DNA from 4 places in the Methylobacterium sp. WCS2018Hpa-22 genome. Region 3 is predicted to be linked to each of the others. Evidence: predicted binding sites of a transcription regulator. Region 3 holds the regulator's gene; each other region holds the start of a gene.
The links. Region 3 encodes LexA, which represses DNA repair genes until DNA is damaged. Its sites were predicted from a motif close to TGTTCNNNNTGTGTTCNG; they were not measured.

Region 1 (7,220 bases), on a different contig from region 3:
CGCCATGACCGACGAATCGATGGGCGAGATCTACGCCCTGGCCCGCGATTCCTTCGCCGGCGGGCAGCGCGCGTTCCAGTTCCAATCCTACCCGTTCCGGATGACGGCGACGAATTTCGCTAAGTACCGCAACGACCCGAACGCGCCGTTCTGGAAGAACCTGAAGGAAGGCTCGGATTATTTCGAGGCCCTTCGCGAAGAGCCGCGCGTGAACGTCTGCGGCACACGCTACGTCTTCGGCGGACAGGATGTGGCGGCCGGCTCGTGCTCGCCGAAGGTGGATACGCTCGTTGCCGAGAAACGGGCGCGGGACAACCACGACATTGCCGAGCTCGTCGCCAAAGGCACGCCCGCGACGCGTGTCGTCTATGACGATGGTGGCCAGAATCCGGTCTTCCGGCCGCAGCCGCCCGCCTCGACGATGGCCTTCGCGAATTTGACGAAGAAGGAAGAGCCGGAGGCCCCCTACGACCCCAAGGAATATGCGCGCCATCATCTCGGTGAGGTGAGCCGGCCCGAGAGCCTGGCGGCCGGCGAGCGCGAGGTCGAGGTGGATGCCAAGGGACGGCCGGTGATGCTTGCCGCCGCCGAAGCTCCGATCCCGACCAAGGCCGCTGCGGCCGCCCTCAAGCCGGGGGCCGACAAGACCAAGTCCGGCAGCATCGTCGCGAAGACGGATGCGGCGTCCGAACCGCAGAAGCCGGCAGCGACGGCGCGCATCATGGTGGCCGATGCCGACGCGGATTCACCTGCCTACACAAAGGTTCTCGGCAGCCTCTTCACCGCGAAGGCTTCACCGACGCCCGCGACCCCATCGGCCAATGCCGCCACGATCCCGGCTGTCGCATCCGCGCCGGAAACGATCCAGACGGCACCGAAGGCTGGCAAAGCGCCCCATACTGGTCATGCGATCACGGTGCCGACAGTGACCGGCGCCGTGGGACAGAAGGCCAAGATCGCCGCCGACCCCGTGAAAACCGGCAAGGCCACGACGAGCGGTGCGCCGTCACCTGTTGCCAAGACGCCTCCGGCCAAGGATGCCGCGCTCAAGGAAACATCGGTGAAAGCCACGGCGGCCACACCGAAGCTCTGAACGGCAGCACTCTCTAATGGTCGTCGCACAAAAAAGGGCCCCGATCGGGGCCCTTTCACATTCACATCGCTGCTGCGATCACATCCGGTGCATGCGGCGGTGATGCATCATCCGGTGACGCATGTGGTGGCGGTGCATGCGCATGTGGTGACGGCGGTGCATCCGACGATGCATGCGGCGCTCAGCATGGTGCATACGCACGGGAGTGACGGTCTCGGAGGAGGTCACACCCATCGGGGCGCCGGGGGCGGCCGAAGCGCTCGTGGCGAGGCCGGCTGCGCCGAGGCTTCCGACCATGGCGAGCGCGAAGATCAATTTTCTCATCGGGCGTTTCCGTTCTCTTTGACCCGAGCTCCGCGCTCGGATTGATCTCCCCCACTGGCGCCGGGGAGATGATTGCCGCACGCCGAGACGTGGGGGGGGGGGGGGGGGGGGCCGGGTCCGGTTCGACCCGCCGCTGATAACACTCAAGTCAGAGTTTCGTTTCCTCGAAGGCCCGTACCCATTCCGCGCAAATGCCTGAACGGACGATATCGTCGAGGGTGAATTCGACGATCGGGATCGGCATCATGCGGCTTTTGACGAGATGGATCACGGTCCTGAGGCCCGACGTCTCGCGCAGGTCGGTCTGGGACACGTCGCCATTAATAATGACCTGGCAATCGTCGCCGATCCGGGTGAGGAACATCTTGATTTCGGCGGTGGTGGTGTTCTGCGCCTCGTCGAGGATCACGAGGCAGTTCTTGAAGGTGCGTCCGCGCATCACTTCGAAGGGGACCACCTCGATGTCGCCGGTCTTCATGGCGATCTCGTAGGCGGCGTCGCCCATTCGCTCCTTCATGGTCTCGGTGAGCGGGGTCACCCAAGGCGCGATTTTTTCCTCTAAGCTGCCTGGGAAGAACCCGAGCGAGCGGCCAGCGGGGACGTTGGGGCGGGTGATGATGACCTTGGAGATGCGGCGCTGGCGAAGCTGATCCGCGGCGCGGGTTCCAGCAATGTAGGTCTTACCAGTACCGGCCGGGCCGAGAACGATGACCTGCTTGTTGACGGCGAGAGCGTCCAAATACTCGGCCTGTCGCTCCGTGAGCGGTTGGATCGGGGCCAGGTTACGCTCGTCGTCGAACCGGGTGCGGTGCAGCCGCACCGGGCGGTCTTCTACCAGCTCAAGTCGCGTGCGCCGTCTTTTCATCGATCAACACTCCAACTGGACTTGCCAACTAGGGTTTAACTGATCTTCGACCTGCTGACGTCTTTTAACCTCGATAACTTTTCCTGCACGGCTACTTTTATCAACACTACGCCAATTCGAGAGCAGGTCTTTCAGTTCCGGATGTCGCCACGACGCCTGTGGACGACTGGCCTCGAAGATGATGCGGGCCCCGCATGCGCGACCCACGAATCACCTACGCACGCACCATGCCGCTCCCGTCGCGACAGGGGCGTGACAGCGCGAATTCTTGAGTGTGTGGCTGAATATCTCTCGGAAGACTCGGCGGCGACAGTTGAAGCGGGTCATGCGGCTGGAGAGGGCGGGATGTCGGCGCATCCATCTCGACCATGACACTCCTGCCCTGCTGAAGGGCTGAACCGGCCGGACCACATCGCTTATCGAGCGTGGAGCCGGCAGGGTGCTTCAGCCGGGCTGGATGAAGCTGTCGAGAACCATCTTGCGGCCGGCCTTATCGAAGTCAACGGTCAGCTTGTTACCATCGACGGCTGCCACGTTGCCGGGGCCGAACTTGGTGTGGAAGACTCGCATACCATCCGAAAACGCGGACGGCGCACCTGTCGACTTTGCCACGAGCTCGCCTTCGATCTGGCGAGGGCCACCATTGCCTCGTCCGGGCGGCGAGGACCGTCCGAAAGCTTGCCGATTCCCGCCTCCGAACTCCTGGTTGCCGGCAGTGTTGGCTTGCGCCCGCTGCCAGCCCGGCGTCGCGTAGGAGGAACCGAACGGCGCCGGGTTGCGGTCGAAGCGCGAGGCGCCGGCGGAGAAATGCGCCGGGGCGTCGACCACGTCGACGGCGTCGGCGGGCAACTCGTCGATGAACCGGCTCGGCACCGTCGAGGACCACAGCCCATGGATGCGCCGGTTCACCGCAAAGGACAGCTTGGCGCGTTTGCGGGCGCGGGTCAGGCCCACATGGGCGAGACGGCGCTCCTCCTCCAGCCCGGCGCGGCCGCTCTCGTCGAGCGCCCGCTGGTTCGGGAACAATCCGTCCTCCCAGCCGGGCAGGAACACGGTGTCGAATTCGAGCCCCTTGGCCGCATGCAGGGTCATCAAGGAGACCCGATCCGCCCCTTCCTGCTCGCTCGCCTCCATCACGAGGGAGACATGTTCGAGGAAGGCAGCCATGTCGGGGAATTCCTCCATGGAGCGCACGAACTCCTTGAGGTTTTCGAGACGCCCGGCGGCATCGGCGGATTTGTCCTTCTGCCACATCTCGGTGTAGCCGGATTCCTCCAGAATGGTTTGAGCCACTTCCGAATGCGGCTGGGTACCGACCATCCGCGCCCACCGCGAAAAGCTCTCGACCAAAGCGCGGACGCCCGAGCGGGCGCGCGGCTTCAACTCGTCGGTCTCGATCAGGCTTCGAGCGGCCTGGAGCAGCGGCACGCGCTGCAAACGCGAATAGCCATGCAGGATTTGTAGGGTAGCGTCGCCCAGGCCCCTCTTGGGGGTGTTGAAGATGCGCTCGAAAGCGAGGTCGTCCGCCGGGTTCATAGTGACACGCAGATAGGCCAGCGCATCGCGAATTTCGGCACGTTCGTAGAATCGTGGTCCACCGATGACGCGGTAGGGCAGACCGAGCTGAACGAAGCGGTCCTCGATCTCGCGCATCTGGGCCGAGATGCGCACGAGCACAGCGATCTCCGAAAGCGGATGCTGCTTGGCCTGCAGGCTCTCGATCGATTCGCCGAGTTGGCGCGCCTCTTCCTCCGAATCCCAGGCGCCCGACACAGTCACCTTCTCGCCGGCCACGTCTTCGGTGCGCAGGGTCTTGCCGAGGCGGCCTTCGTTCTTGGCGATGAGCCCGGATGCGGCGGAGAGAATATGACCGGTGGAGCGGTAGTTGCGCTCGAGCCGCACCACGGCCGCACCGGGGAAATCGTGTTCGAAGCGCAGGATGTTGTCGACCTCCGCCCCGCGCCAGCCATAGATCGACTGGTCGTCGTCGCCCACGCAGGCGACGTTGCGGTGCCCCTGCGCCAGAAGGCGCAGCCAGAGATACTGGGCGACGTTGGTGTCCTGGTACTCGTCGACCAGGATGTAGCGGAAGCGCTGCTGGTAATTCGCCAGCACGTCCGGGTTCTCGCGCCACAGCTTGAGGCAGAGCAGCAGCAAATCGCCGAAATCAGCGGCGTTCAAGGTCAGGAGCCGGGCCTGATAGGCGGTGTAGAGCGCGCCGCCCTTGCCGAAGGCGAAGGCCCCCGCCTCGCCGGGGGGGACCTGCTCCGGCAGGAGGCCGCGGTTCTTCCACCCGTCGATGGCCGAGGACAGGGCGCGGGCGGGCCAGCGCTTCTCGTCGATGTTCTGGTCGACGATGACCTGCTTCATCAGGCGCAGCTGGTCGTCCATCCCCAGGATGGTGAAATCCGATTTCAGTCCCACCATCTCGGCGTGCCGGCGCAGGATCTTGGTACCGATGGAATGGAAGGTGCCGAGCCAGGGCATCCCCTCGCCGGCCGGGCCGATGAGGGCACCGATCCGGTGCTTCATCTCGCGGGCGGCCTTGTTGGTGAAGGTCACCGACAGGATGTCGTAAGGCCGCGCCTTGCCGGTCGAAACCAGATGGGCGATTCGCGTGGTGAGCACCCGCGTCTTGCCGGTGCCTGCACCAGCGAGGACGAGGACCGGTCCTTCCGTCGTCTCGACGGCGCGGCGCTGCTCGGGATTCAGCCCTTCGAGATAAGGCGAACCCTGTGGCCTGAGGGAGGCCATGGCGCGCGCGGCGATAGAGGTCTGCGCGGCCTCGGCCGCCACGCCGGAGGCCGGCGCCGGCACAGGGGCCGTCGTCGCGTCGGGATGCTGTTTCATGTTGCTTCCCTGGACCAAAACGCGAACGACGTCGAGGGTTGGGACAAAAGGTAGGCCCCAGATGGGTGGCCGGGAGGGGAACCACGGTTTCCTCTCGGGCGTCGTCTCACCATACCGTGAACATCATCACCAGAGGACGTTCCATGCGTACCGCCCTATCCGCCATCTCGATGCTGACCGTTGTCGCCGGCCTATCCCCCGCCCTGGCCCAGTCGCCCGGCACGCGATCACTCAACGAAACCAACGACCGGCTCGCGACCCAAAGCGAGATTCGCGGCGTCCGGCATCAGCAGCAATTCGAGAACAATCAGATCCGCATGCAGATGCAGCGCAACGAAGTCACCCGTCCGGCCCCGATCGGCTCGGGACTGACGCCACGTCGCTGACTGGATCGGCTCCGGAAGGCATGCCCGGCAGCTGTTGACCGCGAGAAACGCCTCTGGCGCGGAACCGGTCACCTTGTGCTATGCCGCATAGGGTGGGGGCACGACCGGGCATGACGTCCGGTGAGACAACGTGCCCGCCCCAAGGCAGTCCCGGAGACCGGGCCGGAGCGAGGCGGAAACCAAGACGGTGCGAGACATCCTGACCGCGCTGGCGGGCGCCGTCATCCTGATCCTCGTCGCGGCCCTGGCGGTCCCGCCCCTCGTGGCTTGGGAGAGCTACCGCACATTGGTGGACCGGACGATCGGCAGGTCGCTCGGTCTCGACGCGCGGACCGAAGGACGGATCGCCGTCAGGCTTCTCCCCTCGCCGCAACTGAGCGTCGATCGGCTGCGCATCGGCGGACAGGCCGACAAGCCGGCGTTGGATCTTTCGCTCGTCAAGGCCGAGATCGGTCTCACGCCGCTGCTGACGGGTGAGGTCCGCTTCACCGAGACGCGGATCGGGCGTGCGGAGATCAAGCTCCCGATCAGCGACGACGACGCGGTCCGCCTTCCCGCCGATCTCTATCAGACGCTCGCCGACCAGGATCTCGCCATCGAGGACCTGTCCATCGGACAGGTCATCCTCACGACCGTCGTCCCGCAGAGCGGCCGCACCGATCAGGTGCGGGCCGAGACCGTGCATCTCTCGGCGCCCCGGCTCCTGGGCCCCTGGCGGATCGAGGGGACGAGCGGCGCGGTCGCCTTCCGGATCGCCACCGGCGAACCCGCCGAGGACGGCAGCGTCGCCGTGAAGTTCTCCGGCGGCGGCGATACCCGTCCGCGCTTCGAGGCCGACACTCGTATCCGACTCGAACCTGTGCCCGGCGAGGCTCCCGCACAGGGTAGCCAGCTGCGTGCGATGATTCCGAAGGCGGAGGGATCGGCGCGGGTCGTGGTCGGGCCGCCGGTTCAGGTGGCGGGCGCCTACCTGCCGTTCTCCCTGGGCGGCACGTTCAAGGCGCGGGGACCGGTGGTGCGGTTCTCCGACGTGAAGGCCGAAATCGATCCCGGCGGTCAGGCCATGCGACTGGCCGGAACCGGACGAATCGATCTGCGCTCCTGGCGGGCAGCACTGACCCTGGAGGCGCGCCGCCTCGACCTCGATGCCTTCCTGATTTCAACGGCAGGCCAGGCCATGCTGGCGCGCGGGATGCCCCGCGCCGGATCCGAACTTCCGATGATGGTCGATCTTGACCTCGCCCTCGAAAGCATCGGCCTCGGCCTCGACGAATGGACGAATCTCCAGCTGTCCGGCACGTTCGACCGGACGGGAGGCCTCGCGCTTCGGCGCTTCTCGGTGACGGCGCCGGGCAACACCGCCCTCACCGCATCCGGAGAGGTCGATACGCAACCGGCCCTGCGCTTCACGGGCAACGTCTCCCTGGATGCCGCCGCCTCCGACGGGTTCGGGCGGTACCTGCGCAAGTTCGGCCTCGGCGGCCCGGCTGTCGCGGTGATGGACGGGCGCCCGATTCAGGCATCCGCGGACGTCTCGACGGCGAGCCCGTCCTCGTCACTGCGAAACCTCCGGCTCTCCCTCGGCGAGGCGCGGATCACCGGCAATGCCCGCTATACCCAAGCCGAATCGGGCGGGCGCGGGCGCTTCGATGCTCAGCTTTCGGCGCAAGGAATCGATGTCGCAGCTCTGCCTTCCTTCGGC
Region 2 (7,220 bases), on a different contig from region 3:
ATCTCGACCTCGGCCTGCCCGAAGGACTGGCGCAGTTCGGTGAGAGTGCGCCCGCCGAGGAGACAGCCGACGAACAGCCCGTCGGGCTTCAACACCCGCCGCAACTGGGCCAGCGCACCCGGCAGATCGTTGACGTGCTGCAGGGCCAGCAGCGACAGGGCGAGATCGAAACGGGAAGCCGCCAGCGGCAGCGCTTCCGGATCGCCGACCATGAGGGCGAGACCATCGCCGGCCTCTGCCAGTGGCGCCACACGGGTGACGGCGCCGACGCGGCCGGAGCGCAGAAGATGGCGGGCGGGGGCGGAGCTCGGCGTCCCGAGGTCGAGCGCCTCGGGAAAGGGGCGCAGCACCGCAGCGAGACGATCGTCGAGATCCTCGGCGAGTCGCGCCAGCAGGAAATCGGCATAGCCCGCACGGGTGGCGCGCAGGAGGCGGAGACGGGCAAGGGCCGTATCGAAGAGGGGCGGTGGGCTGGTCATCTCGCTCCTATAGCTGGCGCGAAAACGTGATCCTGCCAGCCGGAACGGGGCAGAGCGGCGAGAGGTTGGCGCATCATAACGAAAACCGGAGACCGGATTCATGATTCGACTTCTGACGGGAATCGCCTTGTCCACCCTCGCGGCCCTCTCACTGAATGGGGCCGCCGAAGCCAAGGGCTGCATCAAGGGCGCGCTCGTGGGCGGCGTCGCCGGCCATATGGCCGGACACGGCAAGATGGGGGCAGCAGCCGGCTGCGCCATCGGACACCACAGGGCCAACAAGAAGGACAAGCAGCAGAACCAGGGCCAGCAGCCCGCGGCACAGTAGGGCGCCGCTTTCCGGACGTCGCTTCGCCGGGACAATCTTGCGCAAGGTTTTCCCTTTGCAAGGTCTTCTCCGCGTAAGGTCTTCGCGAAGCGACGAACTGGACCTAAGCACGCATTATGGTGTCCGCCGCCCAATTTCTTCGGCGGGGTGTCCGTTCGATCTCGGCGGGCGCCCTCGGCCTGATCTACCCGCCGACCTGTGCTGGCTGCGGTGCCGCCACCGCCGATCCGCATGCCCTGTGCCCCCGTTGCTGGTCGAGCCTGCGCCTCATCGAACAGCCCTATTGCCCGCGCCTGGGCACGCCGTTTCCCGTCGATCTGGGGCTCGGCCCCCTCTTGTCCCCGCGCGCCATCGCCGATCCCCCCGTCTTCGGGCGGGCCAGGGCCGTCGCGCTTTACGACGATGTGGCGCGTGATCTCGTCCACCGCCTGAAATACGAGGACCGGCTCGATCTCGCCGCCCCCATGGCGCGGATGATGGCATCGGCGGGTGCCGAATTACTGAGGGAGGCCGATTGCCTCATTCCCGTGCCGCTGCACTGGACCCGGCTGTGGCGCCGTCGTTTCAATCAGGCCGCCCTCCTCGGCCGTGGCATCGGCCGCATCGCCTCCCTGCCCTGCGAGACCTCGCTTCTCACACGGGTGAAGGCGACGCGCTCGCAGGTCGGGCTCAGCCGCGCGGCGCGGGCGACGAATCTCCAGGGCGCGTTCCGGGTCCCCGCATCGGCGAAGCCCAGGCTCCAGGGGCGAAGGGTTCTGCTCATCGACGATGTCACCACCACCGGCTCCACCGCCAATGCTGCATCGCGGGTGCTCTTGCGGGGAGGAGCGGCTTCGGTGGACGTCCTCACCTTCGCCCTGGTCGCCGCCGAGGCAGGTTGAGCCAACAAACCGACCTCCGCCCTTGACAGCCGGGCTCCGCCACGGCCTCCCAACTTTCATGACAGGATTGACGTCACGAGACATCGCGGTGATCGGCGGAGGCCCGGCCGGGCTGGCGGCCGCCGAGATTCTGGCCGAGGCCGGTCACCGTGTCACGATCTACGAGCGGATGCCCTCGGTGGGGCGCAAGTTCCTCATCGCCGGGCGGGGCGGCCTCAACCTCACGCATAGCGAGCCGCTGGAGGCGTTCCACCGCCGCTACCACCCTGCGCATGCGTCTTTCGCGAAGGCGGTCGACGCGTTTCCTCCGCAAGCCTTGCGGGACTGGTGCGAGGGGCTCGGCCAGCCGACCTTCGTCGGGTCGAGCGGTCGTGTATTCCCGAAGAGCTTCAAGGCCTCCCCGCTCCTGCGGGCATGGCTGGGGCGGCTCGATGCGTCCCGCGTCCGCATCCTCACACGGCATCTCTTCCTGGGTTGGGAGGCGGATGGAAGCCTGGCTTTCGAGACCCCGGACGGACGCGTCACGGTGGCCCCCCAGGCGACCCTGATGGCGCTTGGGGGAGCGAGCTGGCCACGGCTCGGCTCGGACGGGGCTTGGGTCCCGCTTCTCACCGGGGCAGGCATCGCCGTCTCGCCGCTCAAACCCGCCAATGTCGGCTTCGGCGTGCCGTGGTCGGACGTGTTCCGCGAACGCTTCGCCGGGACCCCTCTGAAGCGCGTCGTGCTCAGGCTCGGCGACGAGACCGTGCGCGGCGAGGCCATGATCACCACGGACGGGATCGAGGGCGGGGCGGTCTATGCCCTCTCACGCCTCATCCGCGACGCGATCGAGGAACGCGGCGAAGCTCGTCTCGTGCTCGATCTGCGGCCGGACCTCAGCGAGGATGCGCTGATGCGACGCCTCGCGACGCACAAACAGGGCGCCTCCCTCGCCACGCGTCTGCGCAAGGATGCGGGGCTCGACCCCGTGGCGGCGGGAATTTTGCGCGAGGCGGCCGGCCGCGCGCTTCCATCCTCGGCGGGCGATCTCGCGGCCCTGATCAAGGCGGCCCCGTTGCGCTTGCTCGCTCCCCGTCCGATCGACCGGGCGATCTCCACGGCGGGGGGCGTCGCCTTCGAGGCCGTCGATCACCGCTTCATGCTGAAAGCGCGGCCGGGGGTCTTCGTCGCCGGCGAGATGCTGGATTGGGAAGCCCCCACCGGCGGCTACCTGTTGCAGGGAGCCTTTTCCAGCGGTCGCGCGGCGGCCGCCGGAATGATGGACTGGCTCGATGAGGCCGATCCGGAACTATAGACGCGTGCAGAACCCGACCATGCCCTTGGCATCGGACGGGCAGGACGCGCTGGCGCCGCCATTGGCGAAGGACGGGCTGCCCGAGGACAGGCAATAGGCCGAGACGAAGGCCTCGCCACTGGCACAGCTCAACTCGCAGCCGCTTGTCGAACACGTCTCGTTGCGGACGGGACGCAAGCTAGAGTTGGCGGCGCTGGCCGTGATGCCAGCTGCCCCCGGCTCGCCCTGAGGACCGGCAGGCCCCCTGGGACCCGTGTCCCCCTTGGGGCCGACATCGCCTTTTGGCCCAACCTCACCCTTGGGACCGACATCGCCCTTGGGACCAACATCGCCCTTGGGACCGATCGGTCCCTGGGGGCCAGTCTCTCCCTTGAGCCCGGCCTCGCCCTTCGGTCCCGTCTCACCTTTCGGCCCGGCCTCGCCCGCGGGGCCCGCAATCCCCTGCGGTCCGACAAGCCCTGCCATGCCCTGGGGCCCGGTTTCGCCTGCGGGGCCCGCATCGCCCTTGGGGCCGGGCTCGCCCGTGGGTGCGCAATTGGCCACCACCGCCTCCCTCTCGTCTTCACCGGCCTTCAGCGCCGCGACGCAGGTAGCCGGCCGGTAGGGAAGGCGGAACAGGAAACGCCCGCGCGAATCGGCCATCACCGAGATGTCTTCGTCGAGAATGACGACGGTGCCGGCCTTGCGCACGCTGCCCGAGATCCGCAGGTCTCCCCCCTCGATCCGCGCATCGTAAACCTGGATCGGCTGCGACGGCGTCACGACCCGCCTGGTCCTGGCCCTGGGCCCCGGAGCCGCTGCGGCATCTGTCGCCGGGGCGGCGCTCATCCCACGGCCTGGCTGGCCGGGGCTGACCTGGCCTGGCGCCTGCGCGAAGGCGGCCCCAGAGAAGGAGCCCACGAGCAGCATCAGGCCAATCAGCGATTTGCCGAACAGGGAGTTGGCCTTCTGGCTGTTTCCGGTCGGGCGATGGAGGGCCTGGCACTGGGCGGCTTGGTCGAGGCGCATGGGCATTCTCTCCCGGCTGATGCGCCGGGGGTCCGGCACGGCGGAGGGACAATGCCGGGTCCGGCCATGGGGTCAAGTCCACAACGAGGGGCTCGAACGCCCTTCCGATTCTCGGCCGTCCACATTCATCCACAGCCGTCCACAGGGGAAACGGCTGTTTGCATTGGGAAATTTTTCAGACCCCTGAAACCTGTTGAGTGTGTTCTTGTTTTGTTCTTATCGTCTGGCGACGGTGCGGACAGGATGGCTTTGGCTCAACGGACAATGCGCGATGAGGGCGAGACGAACACGGACGAGTTCGCGCGGCGCCGAAAGGTTGCGATGGCCGCCCTGCGCGATCACGGGGGAGGACATTCCGACGCCCTCCGCGTCGAGTCGTTGCCCCTGGGAATCGCGCATATCGATTCGGGGCTTCCCGGCAACGGCCTCACTCTCGGGCGACCGCACGAGATCGCGCCGGAAGCCGAGGGCGACGAGGCGGCGGCCCTGGGCTTCACCCTCGCCCTCGTGGCGCGTCACCTGGCGCGGGTGGAGGGAGAGGCGCTCCTCGTCATCGGCAAGGGCCATCCGACGCCCTACGGCCATGGTCTCGCCGGGCTCGGCCTCGATCCGGGCCGCCTGCTGATCCTAGAGGTGGAGAACGACGCGGATGCCTACCGCGCCGTGGAGGAAGCCCTGCGGTCTCAGGGCCTGAGGGCAGTGGCGGGGCTGGTGGATGCCGGCCTGCCGCTGAAACAGAGCCGGCGGCTGCATCTGGCGGGCGAGGCGGCCTCCCGCCTCCTCCTCGTCCTGCGGCCGCCGCAGGCGGAAAACCCGAACATGGCCGCGACCCGCTGGCGGATCGGGTCGGGGGCGGCCCTGCGGGACCGCTTCGGCTGCATCGAGCGGCCCTGCTGGCGGGCGCGGCTCGACCGCTGCCGCAACGGACGGACCGGGGATTGGCTTCTGGAGTGGGATCATGCCGCGCATCGTTTCGGTCTGGCTGGAGCAGTGGCCGCTGACGCGCCTCAGGCGCGCTCGAACACGGCTTGAACACGCGGCGCCAGAAGCGGCCGCGCCCTCCGTCGTGGCCGCCATCGGCCCGGGGGGCCTGCGCATCACGGCAGTGGATGCCGCTGCCTGGGCCCTGGGCCTGCGCCCAGGAGAGCCCCTGGCGCGAGCCCGAGCGAGGATCGGCCCCGGCATCGCCGTCCACCCCGCCGACCCGGAGGCCGATGCCGCCGCCCTCGCGCGGCTCTGCCTCTGGGCCCGTCGCTACACGCCCGTGGTCGCGCCGTTCGGACCGGCAGAGGGTGCTGCCGGCTTCTTCCTCGACGTGGAGGGGGCGAGCCATCTGTTCGGCGGTGAGGAAGGCCTGATGGCCGACCTTTCCGGTCGCCTGTCGGCCAATGCGATTCCCGCCCGGCTGGCCCTGGCCGACACACCCGCCTGCGCTTTCGCCCATGCCCGCCACGGCGGTTCGGCGAGGCCCGTCATCGTGCCGCCCGGAGACAATGCACCGTCCCTGCGCGAGCTTTTCGTCGCCGCATTGCGGATCGAGTCGTCCATCTCGGACTCGCTGCGTCGCCTCGGCCTGCGCCGGATCGGAGCGTTGGCCGACGCGCCCCGCCCTCCCCTCGCCCGACGCTTCGGCGAGACCCTGCTCCTGCGCCTCGATCAGGCATTGGGGAGGAGGCCCGAACCGCTGGTCTCCCTGGCCGAGCCTGCCGCCTTCGGCGCGAGCCAGGGCTTCCTGGACCCGATCGGACATCAGGCCGGCATCGTCGCCACTGCCATCCGGCTGATGCGGGAGATCGCCCCCCGTCTCGCCGCATCGGGCATGGGCGCGCAATCCCTGCGCTTGAGCCTGCATCGGGTCGACGGCATCGAGAAGACCCTCGATCTCGGCCTGTCGGAACCGACCCTGTGCCCCATCCAGATCGGTCGGCTGCTGGACCTGCGCCTCGACCGGCTCGGCCCGGCCCTCGATGCCGGTTTCGGCTTCGAGACCGTGCGGCTCGACGTGACCGGCATCGGCCGGCTGGAAGCGCGCCAGGACTCCCTCGCTGATACGGGCCTCGATCGACGCGCGGAAGGCAACGGAACCGCCCGCCTCGCCGATGCCCTGCGCCAGCGCATCAGGGCCAGGGTGATAAGGGTGAGCCCACGAGCGAGCCATATCCCCGAACGCGCCGACGCCCTGGAACCGTGGCGGGTGAACCATGTGGCCCTCGACTGGGCCGGGCGGGGGAATGCGCGCCCGGGCGGCCCCGTGCCGTCCCGTCCCCTCGTCCTCTTCCCTCGCAGCGAAATAGCCGACGAGGTGTTCTCGCTGGCCCCCGACGGGCCGCCCCAGCGTTTCCGCTGGCGCCGACGTCTGCACCGAATCGCCCATGCCGAAGGACCGGAGCGCATCGCCGACGCCTGGTGGCACGCCCCCGCACCAGCCCGGGACTATTACGTGGTCGAGGACGAATCCGGCCGGAGGCTCTGGGTCTACCGGGAAGGCTTCCACACGGCGCAGCAGGCCGCACGCTGGTTCGTGCAGGGATTGTTCGCGTGAGGGTTCGGCGCCGCCTCCCCTCCCCCCTCTGCGGGGGAGGGTGGCCCTCGCGTCAGCGAGGGTCGGGAGAGGGGAGCGCCGTATCCGGAGAGGTCGCCCCCTCTCCCGCCTGCTCCGCAGGCACCCTCCCCCGCAAAGGGGGGAGGGTTGGAGACATATGACATCTCTAATCTATGCAAGACTCGCCTATGCCGAATTGGCGGTGACCACGAATTTCTCGTTCCTGCGCGGAGCCTCGCATCCGCAGGAAATGGTGGCGCAGGGTGCCGAATTCGGGTTCCACGCCATCGGCATCGCCGACCGCAACACGCTGTCGGGCGTGGTGCGCGGCCATGCCGAGGCCAAGCGCCGGGAGAAGGCGGGCGAACCGACGATCCGCTACCTGCCGGGGGTCCGCCTCGTCACCGAGGAGGGGTTCGAGGCCGTGGCCTATCCGATGGACCGCGACGGTTACGGACGGCTCTGCCGGTTGCTCACGGACGGCAACCGCCGCTCGGAGAAGGGCGCGTGCCGGTTCGGCATCGCGGAGGTGCTCGCGGCGGCAAGGGGCCAGATCTTCATCGCCATTTCTCCGGAGGATTTTCTGCCTCCCGAGGATTTTCTGCCTTCGGAAAACGGCTCGCCGCCGGACATGGCGGACGAGGCCTTCGCCCGTCACCTCGCCGATCTGGCGGAGGCGGCGCCAGGC
Region 3 (7,220 bases):
TGGCAGCCGCCGTAGACGACGCCCGCAACGCGCTGACCCGGCGCATCACCGACGCCAATGGCGGGCAGGCCGGCGCGGTGGCCGCCGCCCTGGTAACGGGTAAGCGCGGCCTCATCAATGCAGAGACCAACGAGGTTCTGCGTGCGGCGGGAATCTACCACGTCGTCTCGATTTCCGGCCTCCACATGGTGCTCGCAGCCGGCGTCGTGTTCTGGCTCGTCCGCGCGCTGCTCGCCCTCGTTCCGGGGCTCGCCCTGGTTTGGCCGATCAAGAAGATCGCCGCCGGTTTCGCCATGGTGGGTGTCACGGCCTATTGCGTTTTCTCGGGCTGGGATATCGCTGCCGAACGCTCGCTCATCATGACGTTGGTGATGCTCGGCGCGATCCTGGTGGATCGCCCGGCTTTGAGCATGCGGAACCTCGCGCTCGCTGCCCTCATCGCCCTCGCGCGAGAGCCGGACGGGATTCTCGGCCCGAGCTTTCAGATGTCCTTCGGCGCGGTAGCCGGCCTCATCGCTTGCGCCGGTGCGCTCAATCGCTGGATGCCGCCACGCGAAGGTGCGGGCCTCTTGGCCCGAACCTGGCGGTTTCTGGCTGTCGCGGTCCTTGGCACCCTGGCGACGACATTGATCGCCCAGATCGCCACGGCGCCCTTCGCGACCTATCATTTCCAGACCGTCCAGCCCTTCGGCATCGTCGGCAATGCCCTGACCTTGCCCCTCGTCTCCCTGGCGGTGATGCCGGCGGCGGTCCTCGGGATCCTCGCCTATCCCTTCGCACTGGACCAGCCGGTCTGGTGGGCGATGGGGCTCGCCGTACGCGGGATGCTCACGATCTCCGGCTGGATCAGCGGGTTCGGACACGCCACCCTCGTCGTCCCGGCCTATGGCAGCACGGCACTCTGCCTGCTTGCTCTCGCCTTGCTCCTGCTGACACTTCCCGTCTCGAGCTTACGCTGGATCGGCCTTGCTCCGGCCGCTCTCGGTGTCGTGCTCGCTACCATGCCGCCGCGTTACGACGTCTACATCGACCGTGAGGGTGGCGGTGCAGCCTTCCGCGACGGGGACGGGCGATTGAGCATTCTCGGCAGCCCGCCGGCCTTCGTCCTCGAACAATGGCTCAAGGCGGATGGCGATTCGCGGAAGGTCGCCGCCGTCGCAGCCTCGCCGAGAAGCCGATGCGATACCGTCGGATGCGTCGTCGAGTTAGGGCCGGGTCGGATCGTCGCCCTGGTCAAGGACAAGCGGGCCTTCGCGGAGGATTGCGAACGGGCGAGTGTGATCATCGCCCGCCGTGACGCACCCAAAGACTGCCGGGCCGGCTTCGTCATCGATCGCGCATACCTGGCACTACGCGGCGCCACCGCCATCCGTTTCGGCCCCGAAGGACCGCAGGTCACGTCCGCCCACCAACCTCATTCTCGTCCGCCATGGCGGCGGGCGGTCGCCGTCGTCACGCCGTCCCCTTCGCCTCCGAAGGAATCGGGACCGAGTGCGAAACCCATAGAACCCGAGGGCGACGACGGCGATCCGTCATCCGAAACGCAGTCGGACGGGCTTCAGTAACGACGGACCAGGCTGACGAGCCGCCCCTGGATCTGAACACGATCCGGACCCAGAACCCTTGTCTCGTAGGCTGGGTTTGCCGCCTCCAGAGCGATGGAGGAACCGCGGCGACGCAGGCGCTTCAATGTGGCCTCTTCATCGTCGATGAGGGCAACGATGATGTCGCCGGTATTCGCAGTGTCCTGCTTCTTGATCACGACAAGATCACCGTCGAGGATACCTGCTTCGATCATCGAATCGCCACGGACCTCCAGAGCGTAATGTTCGCCGCCGGCCAGGAAGTCCGGTGATAGCGTCACGGAATGGCTCTGGTTCTGTATGGCGGAGATCGGCGTGCCGGCCGCGATCCGTCCCATGACCGGGATCGTGATCGACCTTCCGCTCTCGTCCTGGGCCTGGGTCGTTGGCTGGCGCAGGGACGGCATCGCCTTGGACCGACCGCCTTCGACGACGCTCGGCGTGAAGCGGCGAACTTCACCGGCGGGAGCGGGCTTCGACGCCGGTGCACCGGTCAGGCTCTCAGGCATCCGGATCACTTCGATCGCCCTGGCGCGATTCGGCAAACGACGCAGAAATCCGCGCTCTTCGAGGGCCGTGATCAACCGGTGGATCCCCGACTTCGATTTGAGATCGAGGGCGTCCTTCATCTCGTCGAAGGAGGGCGGGACGCCACTCTCCTGCATCCGTTGTTGGATGAATTGGAGAAGATCCAGCTGCTTACGCGTCAACATACAGATCACTCTTCCACTGAAGCCAATGGCCGCGACTAACGCCGCTGAAACAAAACACGAACACGGTAGACGTTCCGCAAGTGTTCTGCAAGGGTTCCGTTAACCCGGTGGTAGAGTTTGTTCCTGAGGTGCAATGTTCCGCTCAAGCGGCCTTACCGCGGGCCGGCTTGGCGTCCGCCGGTATTACCCGCAGGGCCCTTCAATCATCCGAAGGGGCTTCGTGCCGCGGGGGCTTACCCCGCCCCTGTATGGCGGGCCTTCGCGGTGTCCGGCGGAGCCGCGCGCCCAGTCCCCGCCGATGACTTAGTCGGTCACCGACGGCCGGGGAGCCATGCGATATGGCGGGTACTCTGGGGGCAGCGTCGATCAGTCGAGATAGTCACCATATTTCTCAACATGGCTGGCGAGGCCGAGGCCGTGCTCGCGCACGAGGCGTTCCGCCAGATCTGCATCGCGCGCTTCCAATGCCTTGATGATCGCCACGTGTTCCTTGATCGAGTTGGCCGCGCGTTCCCCCTGACGCAGCGCGGTGTTGCGAATACCGCGGACATGCATCAGCAGGTTGCTGGTGATGTCTTTGATCACGTCGCACTGGCCGAGCGAAATGATCTTCTGGTGGAAGCGAATGTTGGCTTCCGAATACTCGTCGAGATGATCCGACGGGCGTCCTTCATAGAATTCTGGAAAGTGCTCGCGCAGGCAGTGAAGTTGTTCGTCGGTGGCCCGCTCGCAGGCGAGGCGCGCAGCCATGCTCTCCAAGGCAGACCAGGCCTGGATCATGCTGACAATTTCTTTCTTCGACTTCTTGATGACGAAGACACCGCGACGGGCCTCGAACCGCACGAAGCCTTCCTGCTCCAATACCGTCAGCGCTTCGCGCACAGGGGTGCGGCTCACGCCAAGGTTCAAGGACAACTTTCGCTCATCCAGGCGAACCTCTTCACGCTGATTATAAATGTTCATGTTCGTGATTGCTTCTTTGAGCGCGTCATAAGCCAATGCACGCAAGCTTGAAGTCGCAACGATAGGCTTTACTTGAAATGTGTCGGTTTTAACCATTTTTCATGCCACCTAGAATAATTTAAACTCGCACACGCGGGCGAGCACACTTGGTGTGAAGCATGCCAAACTCGCGTTTGAAATACAAGGAATGCCTCGGCCCGCTCAAAGCTCTTAACATAAGCTGAGCGGCGCTTTCCTCGCTACGGTTCGAAGAGCAGACTTCCGATTACCATGAAGGAAGGAGTTGTATTCTTCCTGTGTCGACCGGCCATGCGAAGCCTCGCGTTCCAGTGATCCGATGCTGATCGGCACAATCGTGCAATTCCGTTTGACAGTTGGTATTTGGTATGCCACCAATTGCCTACCGGGTCGGAGGGCTTACAGCAGTTTTTGACTGCTAGATCGGGTCAAAGCGTCTTCTCTGTTCGAGGCAGGCGCGGGATCGCCAGCCGGCGAACGCCGCTCGACTGGCGGGAGGCATTATAAAACATGGTGATTTGGTTGTGTCCACCATCGACTCCGCCAAGTCACCGCAAAGATTAAGCTGCGCGGAATACCCAAAGAGATCATAAATTTTTGGATTCCCGTTGAAGAAAATCCACGCCCCGTCGAGGGAGGATGAAACGTCACGCTGGCCGACTTCACTGCAACGCCAACTCCAAAGTCACTGCCAGGACGTCGATCTAACGTCGAGGAATCCCGCGGTCTCCGAAGCCGCATCACAATCGGGTTTGCGCTGCACGAGAGAACCAAATCCCGCAGCGGAAAAGTTCACGTCATCGGTTCGCCGACTTTGCGGACCGCCAATCAAAATAAAACGTCAAAGAACCAGGGAGAGAACACGATGTCAGCTTTGGCCCAGAGAATCGATGTCGACGTTTCGGCCGAGCCGGAACTCACCGATGGCTTCCACCTCGTCATCGACGCGCTGAAGCTCAATGACATCAACACGATCTACGGCGTGCCCGGCATTCCGATCACCGATCTCGGTCGCCTCGCCCAGGCCGCAGGAATGCGGGTCATCTCCTTTCGCCATGAGCAGCATGCCGGCAACGCCGCCGCCATCGCGGGCTTCCTGACGAAGAAGCCCGGCATCTGCCTCACGGTTTCCGCGCCTGGCTTCCTCAACGGCCTCACGGCCTTGGCCAACGCCACGACTAACTGCTTCCCGATGATCCTTATCTCCGGCTCGTCGGAGCGCGAGATCGTCGATCTCCAACAGGGCGATTACGAGGAGATGGACCAGCTCGCCATCGCCAAGCCCCTGTGCAAGGCCGCCTTCCGCGTTCTTCACGCCGCCGACATCGGCATTGCCGTCGCACGGGCCATCCGGGCCGCCGTTTCGGGCCGCCCCGGCGGCGTCTATCTCGATCTACCTGCCAAGCTTTTCTCTCAGGTGATGGAGGCCGATGCCGGCACCAAATCGCTGGTCAAGGTAATTGATGCCGCTCCGGCCCAACTGCCGGCCCCCTCCGCGATCAAGCGCGCACTCGATGTCCTGAAGAGCGCCAAACGCCCCCTCATCGTGCTCGGCAAGGGCGCGGCCTATGCGCAGGCCGACGACGAGGTTCGGGCTCTCGTGGAAACAAGCGGCATCCCCTACGTGCCCATGAGCATGGCCAAGGGCCTCCTGCCCGACACCCATCCGCAATCGGCGGGTGCTGCCCGTTCGCTCGTCCTCAAGGAGGCCGATGTCGTACTGCTGGTGGGCGCGCGCCTCAACTGGCTGCTCTCCCACGGCAAGGGCAAGACCTGGGGCGCCCCCGGCTCGAAGAAGTTCATCCAGATCGACATCGAGCCGAAAGAGATGGACTCCAATGTCGAGATCGTGGCGCCCGTCGTCGGCGATATCGGCTCCTGTGTCACCGCGCTTCTCGACGGGATGAAGGGCGATTGGCAGGCCCCGCCGGCATCCTGGACCGATGCCATCTCTGCCAAGAAGGAAGAGAACCTCGCCAAGATGGCGTCGAAGCTCCGCAAGAATTCGACGCCGATGGATTTCCACGGCGCACTCGGCGCGCTGAAGACCATCATCGCCGAACGTCCGGACGCCATCCTCGTCAACGAGGGGGCCAACACCCTCGATCTCGCCCGTGGCATCATCGACATGTATCAGCCGCGCAAGCGCCTCGATGTCGGCACCTGGGGCATCATGGGCATCGGCATGGGCTTCGCCATCGCCGCCGCTGTCGAGACCGGTAAGCCCGTCCTCGCGGTGGAGGGCGACAGCGCCTTCGGCTTCTCCGGCATGGAGGTGGAGACGATCTGCCGCTACAACCTGCCGGTCTGCATCGTCGTGTTCAACAACAACGGCATCTACCGCGGCACCGATACGGATCCGACCGGCCGCGATCCAGGAACGACCGTTTTCGTCCGGGATTCCCGTTACGACAAGATGATGGAAGCCTTCGGCGGTGTTGGCGTCAACGCGACGACGCCGGATGAACTCTCCCAGGCCGTAAACGCCGCGATGGACTCGGGCCGCCCGACCCTCATCAACGCGGTGATCGACCCGGAGGCCGGCACCGAAAGCGGCAATATCGGCAGCCTCAACCCGCAGAGCGCAGTCAAAAAGAAGAAGTAGGCCGTCGGTCCGTCCGGCCGCTCCAGCGTCAGCGACGCCGGGGCGGCCGGCGCCCATATCCGCCGAACGCCCTTCAACGCGGAAGAGTCCTATGAATGCCCTCGAAGGCGTGAAGATCCTCGACTTCACTCATGTCCAGTCCGGCCCGACCTGTACCCAGCTCCTGGCTTGGTTCGGCGCGGACGTGATCAAGGTCGAGCGTCCGGGCGTCGGCGATGCCACACGCCAACAGCTCCAAGACATTCCCGATGTGGACAGCCTCTATTTCACGATGCTGAACCACAATAAGCGTTCCATCACGCTCGACACCAAGAACCCCAAGGGGATCGAGGTGATGTGGCGGTTGGTGAAGGAGTGTGACGTTCTCGTGGAGAATTTCGCTCCCGGCGCGCTTGCCCGGATGGGACTGACCTGGGAGGCGATTCATGAAGCTAACCCGCGCATGATCCTCGCTTCGGTGAAGGGCTTCGGGCCGGGCGCCTATGAGAATTGCAAAGTCTACGAGAACGTCGCCCAATGCGTAGGAGGTGCGGCCTCCACCACTGGGTTCCGTACCGATATCCCGATGGTGTCAGGCGCTCAGATCGGTGATTCCGGTACCGGCCTCCATCTCGCCCTTGGCATCGTCACCGCGCTCTACCAACGGACGCATTCCGGCGTCGGCCAGAAGGTCGATTGCGCCATGCAGGACGGCGTCCTGAACCTATGCCGGGTGAAGTTGCGCGATCAGCAGCGGCTGGAGCGCGGACCTCTCAAGGAATACAGCCAGTACGGGGAGGGGATCGGTTTCGGCGATTCGGTGCCGCGTGCCGGTAACGATTCCGGCGGTGGCCAGCCGGGCCGCATCCTGAAGTGCAAGGGCTGGGAGACCGATCCCAACGCCTACATCTACTTCATCGCGCAAGGCGCGGTCTGGGAGCCGATCTGCGATGTCATCGGCGAGCCGACATGGAAGACGCATCCCGATTACGCGACGCCGAAAGCGCGGCTGCCGCATCTGAATGAGATTTTCACCCGGGTCGAAGCCTGGACGATGTCGAAGACCAAGTTCGAGGCGATGGAAACGCTCAACGCGCTTCACGTCCCCTGCGGTCCAATCCTTTCGATGAAGGAGATCGCCGAGGACGAATCGCTGAGGAAATCCGGCACGGTGGTCGAAGTCGACCATCCGGAGCGCGGCAAGTACTTGACCGTGGGAAACCCGATCCGGCTTTCGGCGAGCCAGGTCGAGGTCAAGCGCTCGCCCCTGTTGGGCGAGCATACGGACGAGATCCTGCGAGATGTCCTCGGTTATTCCGAGAGCGACCGCCTCAAGATCTCGGAATCAGGGGCGATCGG
Region 4 (7,220 bases), on a different contig from region 3:
GCCAGTTCTTCGTCATTTTCTAGTCCTTCCCAAGGATTTCAGGCACTCGCCGCGCAGACCTACGCACCATCTTGCCGAGCGCCGCATTCTTGCGGCTTCCTGGCTTTTTGTGCGTAGGGCCCCCCTTGCGGCCCGAATTCGTGTCTCAACGCTGAGAACTATTCTACAGGTCGGATCGGAATGACAGTCCAATGCTTCGGATCGAGGCAGTTCCAAATCCACCGTTGCGGAAAAGCCGCAATTTGGGCGCGCTGCAGCGCAAGGTTTTGTTAACTTTCTCGGCAGAATTGCCTTGGGCATGGCGTCGCATTGAGCAACGCATCGGCAAAATAACGCTGGGCCATCAAGCTGTTGCGAGCGACCGTATCAACGGGACGATTGCGCAAACGCGGGAGGCGGTTTGCGCATCGCAATTCCCGATCGCAGGCAGCCTGTGCGCCGCAACAGAGCCCCGGTTCCCCGCGCCGGACGAATCACGCTCGGCCGGCGCGTGAAGCCTGCCTATTCCGCCGCGCTACGGCCCTTCGCGACCACGCTGGCGGTCGCCTCGGCGAGCGGCCGGCGGGCCAGCACGTCGCGCAGGAACCGACCGGTATGGCTCGCCTTCGATTTGGCGATCTGCTCCGGCGTCCCTTCGGCCACGACGATGCCGCCGCCATCGCCACCCTCGGGACCCATGTCGATGACCCAATCGGCGGTCTTGATGACTTCGAGGTTGTGCTCGATCACCACGACGGTGTTGCCCTGGTCCACGAGTTCGTGGAGCACCTCCATGAGCTTGGCGACGTCGTGGAAGTGAAGGCCCGTGGTCGGCTCGTCGAGGATGTAGAGGGTGCGGCCGGTGGCACGCTTGGAGAGTTCCTTCGATAGCTTCACCCGCTGCGCCTCGCCGCCCGACAGGGTTGTCGCCTGCTGGCCGACCTTGACGTAGCCGAGGCCGACCCGCGCCAGGGTCTCCATCTTCTCGCGGATCGTCGGTACGGCCTTGAACAGGTCGGCCGCCTCCTCGACGGTCATGTCGAGCACGTCCGCGATGGAATGGTTGCGGTACTTCACCTCCAGGGTCTCGCGGTCGTAGCGGCGGCCCTTGCACACGTCGCAGGTGACATAGACGTCCGGCAGGAAATGCATCTCGATCTTGATGACGCCGTCGCCCGAGCAGGCCTCGCAGCGCCCGCCCTTGACGTTGAAGGAGAAGCGGCCGGCCTGGTAGCCGCGCGCCTTCGCCTCCGGCAATCCCGCGAACCAGTCGCGGATCGGCGTGAAGGCGCCGGTATAGGTCGCCGGATTGGAGCGCGGCGTGCGCCCGATGGGCGACTGATCGATGTCGATGACCTTGTCGAGATTCTCCAGCCCGTCGAGACGCTCGAACGGGGCCGGGTGCTCCATCGCGCCGTTGAGGGATTTGGCGACCGCCTTGTAAAGCGTGTCGATGATGAGGGTGGACTTGCCGCCGCCCGAGACGCCCGAGACGCAAGTGAAGGTTCCGAGCGGAATCTCGACGCTCACGTCCTTCAGGTTGTTGCCCCGCGCGCCGACGAGGGTGAGCTTGCCCTTCTTCGTCTTGCGCCGGGCGGCGGGCACCCGCACGCTCATCTCGCCCGTCAGGTACTTGGCCGTGAGGGAGTCGGGGTTCTTCAGCACCTCCTCGGGGGTGCCCTGGGCGATGATCCGGCCGCCATGGATGCCGGCACCGGGGCCGACATCGACCACGTAATCGGCCTGGAGGATCGCGTCCTCGTCGTGCTCGACCACGATCACCGAATTGCCGAGGTCGCGCAGGCGCTTCAGCGTGCCGAGCAAGCGCTCGTTATCGCGCTGGTGCAGGCCGATGGAGGGCTCGTCGAGGACGTAGAGCACCCCCGTCAGCCCGGAGCCGATCTGCGAGGCGAGGCGGATGCGCTGGCTCTCGCCACCCGAGAGCGAGCCCGAGCCGCGCGCGAGGGTGAGGTAGTCGAGGCCGACATCGACCAGGAAGGTCAGCCGGTCGCGGATCTCCTTCAGGATGCGGAAGGCGATTTCGTTCTGCTTCGGCGTCAGCTTCTCCGACAGTTCGGAGAACCAGCGATGCGCCTCGCGCACGGAGAGCGCGGTGACGTCGCCGATATCCTGCATGGCGACCTTCACCGCCAAAGCCTCGATCTTGAGTCGCTTGCCGCCGCAGGAGGCGCAAGGGGTCTCGCTCATGAACCGGGCGATGTCCTCGCGCGAGGCGTCGCTCTCGGTCTCCTTGTAGCGCCGCTCCAGGTTCGGGATGACGCCCTCGAACGGCTTGTTCACCTCGTAGGCGCGCATGCCGTCGTTATAGGCAAAGCGGATCGACTCGCGGCCGGAGCCGTAGAGGATGACCTTGTGCGCCGTCTCCGGCAGATCCGACCAGGGCGACGTGGTCTTGAAACCGTAATGCCCCGCCAGGGCGTCCAGGGTCTGGCCGTAATAGGGCGAGGTCGATTTCGCCCAGGGGCCGACGGCACCGCGCTTGAGGCTGAGCTTGACGTCGGAGATGACGAGTTCAGGGTCGATCCGCATCTCGTGGCCGATGCCGCCGCAGGTCGGGCAGGCGCCGAATGGGTTGTTGAACGAGAACAGGCGCGGCTCGATCTCGGCGATCGTGAACCCGGAGACCGGGCAGGCGAAGCGTGACGAGAAGGTGATGGTCTCGCCCTCGGCCGGGTCGGCGAATTCGATCAGCGCGATGCCGTCGGCCAGTTCCAGGGCGGTCTCGAACGAATCGGCCAGGCGCGCGGCGATGTCGGCCCGGACCACGAGCCGGTCCACCACCACGTCGATATCGTGCTTGAGCTTCTTGTCGAGCTTCGGCGCATCGTCGATCGGGTAGTATTCGCCGTCGATGCGAAGACGCTGGAAGCCCTTCTTCTGGAACTCGGCGATCTCCTTGCGGTACTCGCCCTTCCGACCCCGGACGACGGGGGCAAGGAGATAGAGCCGGCTCTTCTCCGGCAGGGCCAGCACCCGGTCGACCATCTGGCTCACGGTCTGGCTCTCGATCGGCAGGCCGGTAGCGGGCGAGTAGGGTATGCCGACCCGCGCCCAGAGCAGGCGCATGTAATCGTAGATCTCGGTGACGGTCCCCACAGTGGAGCGCGGGTTCTTCGACGTCGTCTTCTGCTCGATGGAGATGGCCGGCGAGAGCCCGTCGATCTGATCGACGTCGGGTTTCGACATCATCTCGAGGAACTGGCGGGCATAGGCCGAGAGCGACTCGACGTAGCGGCGCTGGCCTTCCGCGTAGATCGTGTCGAAGGCGAGTGACGACTTGCCCGACCCCGAGAGCCCGGTGAAGACCACGAGCTTGTCGCGTGGGATCGTGAGATCGATGTTCTTGAGGTTGTGCTCGCGCGCGCCCCGGACGGCGATGACGCGACGGTCGGGGCTACCCTCGAACAGCTTCTCGATCCGCGCCTCGACGCTCTCTTCCTGTGCCTGCGCCGCTTGGCTCTTCAGGCCCCGTGGTGTCTTGGCGGCGGCTTTTGCTTTGGCCATTGGGTCTCTTCGGCGGCAGGACTTGGCGGAAAGGCAGGACTTGGCGGAAAGGAAGATCGGCGACGACGCGCGGGGATCGTCTCCGGGACGTCATGCGGCGAGGTCGAAGACAACGGTCCCGCCACCGGTCGCCATGTCGGGCGCACGGGCCGGGCGGGCAAGACGCACGCCACGCATATCCGCCACCCAGCTAGAACAAAAAGCGTACAGCTACAATATCGGCGCTGAATTCCGCGCTCGGGCGGACGCTCGCCAAGCTCTCGCGACCGAACGCACCATGGAAGTGGGACACGCTCCTCTGCTGGGGCGGCACCCGACCGCGGTGGGTCGGCACGCATTTCCAGGCCTTCGTTTGTCGCGCTCCTGCTCGCCGCACCGGCAACCACTTCGGCGCAGAACGCCCTAGAAGCTCGTCTGAAACCCGCCGAGGGGCGCGACGACCCGGCAGATCAGCCCATCCGGCTCGTAGGCGAGGGAGACCTCGCCGCCGACGGCGCCGGCGAGCCCGCGTTCGATGAGCCGTGAGCCGAAGCCCTTCCGTGTCGGGGGGCTCACGGGTGGCCCGCCATGCTCGGACCAGACGAGGTGGATCGTGTCGTCGTCTCCCACCGCGACCACCCGCCATTCCACGACGACGCGGCCGTCCGGCCTGGAAAGGGCGCCGTATTTGGCGGCATTGGTGGCGAGTTCGTGCATCATCAGGGCGAGCGACAGGGCCGCCTTGGAGCCGATGACGATCTCGGGCCCCGACAGATCGAACCGCCCCGGCTGCTGGTCGTCATGAAGGGACAGGGCGCTCTGCAGGACGGCCGAGATGGCCGCGCTCTCGCGCTCTCCGGTCAGCAGGATGTCGTGGGCATTCCCGAGGGCGATCAGGCGCGCGGCCAAGGCATGCTTGGCCGCTTCCACATCGGTGACGTTGCGCAGACTCTGCGAGGCGATCGCCTGAACCATCGCAAGGGTGTTCTTCATGCGGTGGCTGAGTTCGCGGTTGAGGATCCGCTGCTGCTCGTCCGCCTCGATCCGGATCAGGCTGCTCCAGGCCCGTTCCGCCACCTCGCGGACGAAGGCGATCTCGTGCGGCGTCCAAGAGCGTGGCGAGGCCTCCGTCGCATAGAGCACGCCGACGAGGCGACCACGCTGGAGCAGGGGGACGGAGATCACCGCCTGCACACCCTCCGCGATGTAGAGTTCCGCATCGCTTTCGAGGTCGGGGGAGGTCGCGAGATCGTCCACCGCGAGGATCTCGCCGCGCCGCAAGCCGGCGATGCTCGCGGGAAACTCGTCGAGCCGCAGGGTCCGGCTCGGAAAAGTCTGTCCGTCGGAGGACCAGGAATGCGCCACCGTCACCAGCCCCGCCGGAAGGTCGACCATGCCGTAGCCGGCCCGCGTCGCCCCGAGGGCGCGGCCCAGGATCTCCGCCGTCATGGCCACGACATCGGCGTTCGAGCGCAATTCACGCAGGCGGTCGCCCAGGCTGATCAGCGCCTCGCGACGGGCATCCGCGCGTTTCTCCTCGGTGATGTCCTCGATCATCGCCATGGCGTGAACGGCGTCACCCAGGGTCTGGGAGACGAGGTTCACCCTCGCCCAGATGATCCGGCCGTCGCGTCTCCGGTAGCGTTTCTCGAACCGGTCCTGCAGGGTCTCGCCGGTGGCGAGGCGGCGATGCAGGTCGTCGCGCGCATCCGCATCCTCGGCGGGGGTCCATTGGGCGAGGGAGCGACCGACGATCTCGGATTCCGGCGCACCCCAGATCTCGCAGAGCTTGGCGTTGACCCTGAGCGCCAGGACGCTGCGGGGATCGAACTGGACGATCCCGATATTGGCGCCCTCGAAGACCGCGCGGAACTGAGCCTCCAACTGGCTTCTGACGGTGACGTCGAGCATCGCGCCGACCATCCGCACCGGCGCGCCCAAAGCATCGCGGACGAGATATCCGCGGTCCAGCACATCGGCATAGGCCCCGTCTCCCTTGAGGAAGCGGTACTGGCAGCTCCACCTGTCCGAGCCTCCGTCGAGAAAGGCATTCAGCCCGGCGGAGACGATGGCGCGGTCATCGGGATGGATGTTGCCGAGCCACCAGTCGGAGCCGGGACCGATATGGGCAGGCCGCCAGCCATAGGACGTCTCGAGCGCCTCGTTCCACAGGATGGCGTCGCGCAGCAGGTCCCAATCCCAGACGACATCGTTGGTCGCCCTGGCCACGAGGCGATAGCGCTCGTCGGTCGACCACCGATCGAGGGAGGCGGCGCCATCGCCGATGCCAACGGCACCGTCGGTCATACCACCGGCCGCCGTCCTTACCGGCGAAGGAAGATCGCGACGACTCCCTCGGAGGGGTGGAGGTACATTCGCAGTGGTCATCGGATGCGGGTCTGATTCCGTCGATCGCCATCACATGAAATGCAGTCGGACCTCGCAACGAACAAGTCTCGCCACGAGATTTCGCGAGATCCTCCCCACCCACAGCGTATCGAACTCGGATCGGAGACTTGACCCGGCACCTGGGCCCGGGATCGGAAAGCCTCGTTCCCCCGAGCGGACATCGAGCGATGCCGCCTCAGACAGCCGCTGCCGGGACGGGATCGTCCTGGCTCGGCTGCGTCGGAGGATCGACGAAGAGCATCCGCCCGTCGGCATCGTAGACGGCCCCGAGCACGGTCTCGAAATGGCTCACCACGGCGCCATGGCACTCGCAGGCCGCCTCCTGGATCTTGGCCCGGTCGAGAATGGTGATACGGCCGCGCCCCACCTCGATCAGCCCCTGCACCTGCAGGGTGCGCAGGATCCGGGTCAGGTAGGTCCGCTGCACGCCCAGCATGTTGGCCAGGAGTTCGTGGGTCACGGGAAGCGTTTCGGTGCCGATCCTGTCCTGCAGCGTCAGCAGCCAGCGCAGGCATCGCTCCTCGATCGGGTGGAGGGCGTTGCACGCCACGGATTGCAGCACCTGGCCGAGGAGGCAATCGGCGTAACGGGTGAAGAGGTTGCGCAGCGTGGTCGAGCGAAGCTTGGCGTCCTGCAATTTCGCGGCATCGAGCCTGAGGACCGGCCCGCCGATCTGCACCAGGGCCGTGCTGAACGCCGGAAGGCTGCCGTGACTGACGACGCCGCCCACGGCGCCCTCCCGGCCGATCGTGGCCGTCTCGGCGCTCCGGCCGTCCCGCATGGAGACGATCAGGTTGATCACCGTCTGATCGCAGGGAAAGGAGATGTACGAGACCCGGGACCCGACGGAGAACAGAACCTCCCCGCGCCGAACGACGGTCGGCTCGAAATGCGGCATCAGAAGCCCGCGATCCTCCCGGGACAGCGCCTTCAGCAGGAGATTGCCTTCGATGAAGGACTCTGTCGACGGGAGCATCTGATGCGCTGTGTTCACCTTCTGTCTCGCGCTTAGCTTATCACCGCCAAGGCGTCTGTCCACTAGTTGACGAAGGTAGCGAAAAATCTTGTCGTCGCGGCGGATTCGAGTGTGGCTCCGCCAGCCTCCGCAGCATCAGGGTCGCCCAACCACCCCCACCTCCAACTCCTCCCCACAAGGGGGAGGAGGGCGGGACGGAGCTTCCCGGGAAAAATGTAGAATGCCATAGCCGCAGGCAAGAAGGCGCCCGCGCGCATCACGCTCGGGCGCGGTGTCGGTTCAGCCCTGGCCGGCCTCGTCGCCTTCGCCGATGCAGTCGAGGGCCCGCTCCACGGCGCTGACCGCTTCGCGC

Region 1: a site for LexA is predicted at 5,143-5,160, ahead of RQI43_RS04025 (ATP-dependent helicase). Genes of this name have one in related genera too.
Region 2: a site for LexA is predicted at 4,191-4,208, ahead of RQI43_RS22475 (ImuA family protein). Genes of this name have one in related genera too.
Region 4: a site for LexA is predicted at 3,696-3,713, ahead of uvrA (excinuclease ABC subunit UvrA). Genes of this name have one in related genera too.

What each region holds. Positions count from the first base shown of each region.
Region 1 covers NZ_JAVTJA010000002.1:324,199-331,418, forward strand. The annotation lists gene RQI43_RS04010 (L,D-transpeptidase family protein) at 1-1,093, shown strand, start outside; gene RQI43_RS04015 (hypothetical protein) at 1,172-1,417, opposite strand; gene RQI43_RS04020 (PhoH family protein) at 1,566-2,282, opposite strand; gene RQI43_RS04025 (ATP-dependent helicase) at 2,727-5,132, opposite strand; gene RQI43_RS04030 (hypothetical protein) at 5,276-5,518, shown strand; gene RQI43_RS04035 (AsmA family protein) at 5,706-7,220, shown strand, end outside.
Region 2 covers NZ_JAVTJA010000023.1:13,768-20,987, reverse strand. The annotation lists gene RQI43_RS22500 (methyltransferase domain-containing protein) at 1-479, opposite strand, end outside; gene RQI43_RS22495 (hypothetical protein) at 580-807, shown strand; gene RQI43_RS22490 (ComF family protein) at 924-1,688, shown strand; gene RQI43_RS22485 (TIGR03862 family flavoprotein) at 1,747-2,982, shown strand; gene RQI43_RS22480 (collagen-like protein) at 2,977-3,990, opposite strand; gene RQI43_RS22475 (ImuA family protein) at 4,312-5,022, shown strand; gene RQI43_RS22470 (DNA polymerase Y family protein) at 4,949-6,532, shown strand; gene RQI43_RS22465 (error-prone DNA polymerase) at 6,690-7,220, shown strand, end outside.
Region 3 covers NZ_JAVTJA010000006.1:283,289-290,508, forward strand. The annotation lists gene RQI43_RS10680 (ComEC/Rec2 family competence protein) at 1-1,565, shown strand, start outside; gene lexA (transcriptional repressor LexA) at 1,559-2,296, opposite strand; gene RQI43_RS10690 (GntR family transcriptional regulator) at 2,663-3,355, opposite strand; gene oxc (oxalyl-CoA decarboxylase) at 4,143-5,882, shown strand; gene frc (formyl-CoA transferase) at 5,974-7,220, shown strand, end outside.
Region 4 covers NZ_JAVTJA010000001.1:267,674-274,893, reverse strand. The annotation lists gene RQI43_RS01225 (transporter) at 1-16, opposite strand, end outside; gene RQI43_RS01220 (hypothetical protein) at 192-494, shown strand; gene uvrA (excinuclease ABC subunit UvrA) at 502-3,504, opposite strand; gene RQI43_RS01210 (PAS domain S-box protein) at 3,907-5,790, opposite strand; gene RQI43_RS01205 (Crp/Fnr family transcriptional regulator) at 6,068-6,868, opposite strand; gene RQI43_RS01200 (hypothetical protein) at 7,148-7,220, opposite strand, start outside.